One region of the Turicibacter sp. H121 genome, then DNA from elsewhere that is predicted to be linked to it. Evidence: a T-box and tRNA genes for the amino acid it is inferred to sense, from the RefSeq annotation. Region 1 holds a T-box; the other holds one or more tRNA genes.
What was found. The T-box of region 1 lies ahead of alaS (alanine--tRNA ligase). A T-box ahead of a tRNA ligase gene usually reads a tRNA of that ligase, here a tRNA-Ala.

Region 2: it encodes a tRNA-Ala, which carries the amino acid that the T-box ahead of alaS (alanine--tRNA ligase) is inferred to sense. The anticodon was not compared.

What each region holds. Positions count from the first base shown of each region.
Region 1 covers NZ_CP013476.1:51,370-53,641, forward strand. The annotation lists gene alaS (alanine--tRNA ligase) at 1-1,303, opposite strand, end outside; T-box leader at 1,351-1,557, opposite strand; gene AT726_RS12925 (hypothetical protein) at 1,680-1,847, opposite strand; gene recD2 (SF1B family DNA helicase RecD2) at 1,934-2,272, opposite strand, start outside.
Region 2 covers NZ_CP013476.1:1,120,081-1,122,352, reverse strand. The annotation lists rRNA gene AT726_RS05480 (16S ribosomal RNA) at 1-936, shown strand, start outside; tRNA gene AT726_RS05475 (tRNA-Ile) at 1,000-1,076, shown strand; tRNA gene AT726_RS05470 (tRNA-Ala) at 1,082-1,157, shown strand; rRNA gene AT726_RS05465 (23S ribosomal RNA) at 1,223-2,272, shown strand, end outside.

The DNA of each region.
Region 1 (2,272 bases):
GAGCATTACGAGCACGTTCACGTTGAGCTTCCATTTCCGCATCAAATCCAGCTTTATCCACTGTAAATCCTGATTCTTCAGCATATTCTAATGTTAACTCATATGGGAATCCATAGGTATCGTATAACATGAAGGCATCTTTACCATTGATTGTTTTTGTTTCACTCTTAGTCATTAATTCAGTTAAGATTTTTTCACCATCAGCTAATGTTTGACGGAAACGATCTTCTTCTGACTTGATAACTTTTTGAACTAATTCAACTTTATCGCAAACGTATGGATAATAATCTTTCATGATGTCTGCTACAACTGGAACTAATTCATACATAAATGCACGGTCAATTCCTAAGTTTTTACCGTAACGAACGGCACGACGTAATAAACGACGTAAGACGTATCCACGACCTTCATTTGATAATAAAGCTCCATCTGCAACAGCAAATGTAACAGTACGTACGTGGTCAGCGATGACTTTGAAGGCAACTCCTGTTTCTTCTGTATACTTCACTCCAGAAATTTCTTCAGTCTTTTTAATAATTGGCATGAATAAGTCTGTATCGAAGTTTGTTTCTACTCCTTGTAGGACACAAGCCATACGCTCTAGACCCATCCCAGTATCTATGTTTTGATTTGGAAGTAATGGATATTCACTACGTTCTAATCCTTCTTTAGAGTTAAATTGAGAGAATACGATGTTCCAAATTTCGATATAACGATCATTTTCAATATCTTCTTCTAATAAACGAATTCCGATATTTTCTGGGTCGTATTTTGTTCCACGATCAAAGAAGATTTCCGTGTTTGGTCCACATGGTCCTTCTCCAATTTCCCAGAAGTTATATTCTAATTTAACAATGTGATCAGGTTTAACCCCTAATTTAATCCATAAATCGTATGTTTCTTGGTCGTTTGGATAAATCGTTACGTATAATAAATCTTTATCGAATCCAAACCATTCTGGTGATGTTAATAATTCCCAACCCCAAGTAACAGCTTCTTCACGGAAGTAATCTCCGATTGAGAAGTTTCCTAACATTTCGAAGAACGTATGGTGACGAGCCGTCTTTCCTACATTTTCAATGTCATTCGTACGAATTGATTTTTGAGCATTTGTAATACGTGGATTGTTTGGAATTTCACGCCCATCAAAATATTTCTTTAAAGCAGCAACCCCACTGTTAATCCATAATAACGTTGGATCGTTTACTGGTACTAATGGTGCACCTGGTTCGATCATATGTCCTTTTGATTTAAAGAAATTTAAATACATTGATCGAATTTCTGAACCTGTCATGTATTTCATATTTTGTCACCTCTTTTGAAAAATGAGTATAAAAAAAGCCCTTACGAAATAAGGACGATTTGAACGCGGTACCACCTTAATTTTATTTTTTCGTTTGAAAAAATAACACTCGAAGGCAATAACGGCGCCAACCGATAGGTTTTACCTACACTCCAGAAGTAGCTTTCGAGTATTTTTCGTTAGGATTTATCTCAGCCTAGAAATCCCTCTCTGTGAAACTGCAAATCTCTACTTTCTTCTATCAACATTTTGTTATTCGACTCTATTTTATCGATTTTATCTCAGGGTTTCAAGCTTTTTTTGGGATTTCACCAAATAATTACGTGAAATCTGACTAAAATGAAGAAAAACTCTCCCACCAGGAGAGAGTTTTTTCTTAAAATGGCATCATATCATGAATGGAATCTTGCCAACAATCCATTTGTCGGCGACATTTTCTCATTTGTCGCTGAAATTGTCTTCGATAATAGCGTGGATCATCATAATACATAAATGTTGCCACTAACGTAACAGCAAAGAATAAGAATAATACCATCTTCTTCATGTAGTTCACCTCACTTCAACATGATAGTCTTAGTTTGGGTGATTTCACTTTTTTTATGTCCGAATTCCGACAAAATTAGCAAATAACTATTCCTCCATAAAGTCGTATGGCGTTATCCCTTCCAATTGTTCTTCATCCAAATAATCAAATGGAATATGGTGCTCTTTAAAGTAATCAGCAAATGGATTTTCTTTTGGCACTTGTTCCTTCTGAAGATCAAAACGAAGTCTTAATGTCGTTTGACGTTCTTCACCTTCATTTTTAACTCCTTTATCAAAGGCTAAATATTCACCAATGACAATCAATGATCTTTTAGCACGCGTAATTGCTGTATAAATGAGCTTTTTTTGAAGCATGACATGATAAGCATGCGTCATTGGTAAAATTACAATGGGATATTCTGATCCTTGTGATTTATGAACTGA
Region 2 (2,272 bases), 1.1 Mb from region 1:
TGAAAGCCCACGGCTTAACCGTGGAGGGTCATTGGAAACTGGTCGACTTGAGTGCAGAAGAGGGAAGTGGAATTCCATGTGTAGCGGTGAAATGCGTAGAGATATGGAGGAACACCAGTGGCGAAGGCGGCTTCCTGGTCTGTAACTGACACTGAGGCGCGAAAGCGTGGGGAGCAAACAGGATTAGATACCCTGGTAGTCCACGCCGTAAACGATGAGTGCTAAGTGTTGGGGGTCGAACCTCAGTGCTGAAGTTAACGCATTAAGCACTCCGCCTGGGGAGTACGGTCGCAAGACTGAAACTCAAAGGAATTGACGGGGACCCGCACAAGCGGTGGAGCATGTGGTTTAATTCGAAGCAACGCGAAGAACCTTACCAGGTCTTGACATACCATTGACCGTTCTAGAGATAGGATTTTCCCTTCGGGGACAATGGATACAGGTGGTGCATGGTTGTCGTCAGCTCGTGTCGTGAGATGTTGGGTTAAGTCCCGCAACGAGCGCAACCCCTGTCGTTAGTTGCCAGCATTCAGTTGGGGACTCTAACGAGACTGCCAGTGACAAACTGGAGGAAGGTGGGGATGACGTCAAATCATCATGCCCCTTATGACCTGGGCTACACACGTGCTACAATGGTTGGTACAAAGAGAAGCGAAGCGGTGACGTGGAGCAAACCTCATAAAGCCAATCTCAGTTCGGATTGTAGGCTGCAACTCGCCTACATGAAGTTGGAATCGCTAGTAATCGCGAATCAGAATGTCGCGGTGAATACGTTCCCGGGTCTTGTACACACCGCCCGTCACACCACGAGAGTTTACAACACCCGAAGTCAGTGGCCTAACCGCAAGGAGGGAGCTGCCTAAGGTGGGGTAGATGATTGGGGTGAAGTCGTAACAAGGTATCCCTACCGGAAGGTGGGGATGGATCACCTCCTTTCTATGGAGAAAGAGACGTTCTGTTTAGTTTTGGAAGAATTTCTTCCATATAAAAAACATGTATGGGCCTATAGCTCAGCTGGTTAGAGCGCACGCCTGATAAGCGTGAGGTCGATGGTTCGAGTCCATTTAGGCCCACCATACATGGGGACTTAGCTCAGCTGGGAGAGCGCCTGCCTTGCACGCAGGAGGTCAGGGGTTCGATCCCCCTAGTCTCCACCAAAAAAAGTTGATCTTTGAAAACTAGATATCTTCATTCAGAAGAAACAAACAATAGATTTGATTTAGGTTAAGTGAATAAGGGCGCACGGAGGATGCCTTGGCACTAGGAGTCGAAGAAGGACGCGACAAACGGCGAAACGCCTCGGGGAGCTGTAAGTGAGCATTGATCCGGGGGTATCCGAATGGGGAAACCCGCTAGTGGTTATACGCTAGCACCATATGGTGAATACATAGCCATATAGGAGACAGACCCAGGGAACTGAAACATCTAAGTACCTGGAGGAAAAGAAAGAAAAATCGATTCCCGTAGTAGCGGCGAGCGAAGTGGGAAGAGCCCAAACCGGATTTATCCGGGGTTGTAGGACCTTCATAATTGACAAATCATGATAGCCGAATGGTCTGGGAAGGCCAACCGTAGGGGGTGAGAGTCCCGTAGGTGAAATTGTGAGATGCATGGAAGGAATCCTGAGTACGGCGGGACACGTGGAATCCCGTCGGAATCAACGAGGACCATCTCGTAAGGCTAAATACTACCTAGTGACCGATAGTGAACCAGTACCGTGAGGGAAAGGTGAAAAGAACCCCGGAAGGGGAGTGAAAGAGAACCTGAAACCGTGTGCCTACAAATAGTCAGAGCCCGTTAATGGGTGATGGCGTGCCTTTTGTAGAATGAACCGGCGAGTTACGATATCGTGCGAGGTTAAGCAGAAGATGCGGAGCCGTAGCGAAAGCGAGTCTGAATAGGGCGAAGAGTACGATGTTGTAGACCCGAAACCGTGTGAGCTAGCTATGAGCAGGCTGAAGGTCAGGTAACACTGACTGGAGGGCCGAACCAGGGCACGTTGAAAAGTGCTTGGATGACTTGTGGCTAGGGGTGAAATTCCAATCGAACACGGATATAGCTGGTTCTCTCCGAAATAGCTTTAGGGCTAGCCTCGATGTTAAGTCTACTGGAGGTAGAGCACTGAATGGGTGATGGCCCCACCTCGGGGTACTGATCTCAATCAAACTCCGAATGCCAGATAGATATAATCGGGAGTCAGACTGTGGGTGATAAGGTCCATGGTCAAAAGGGAAAGAGCCCAGACCGCCAGCTAAGGCCCCCAAGTGTCCGT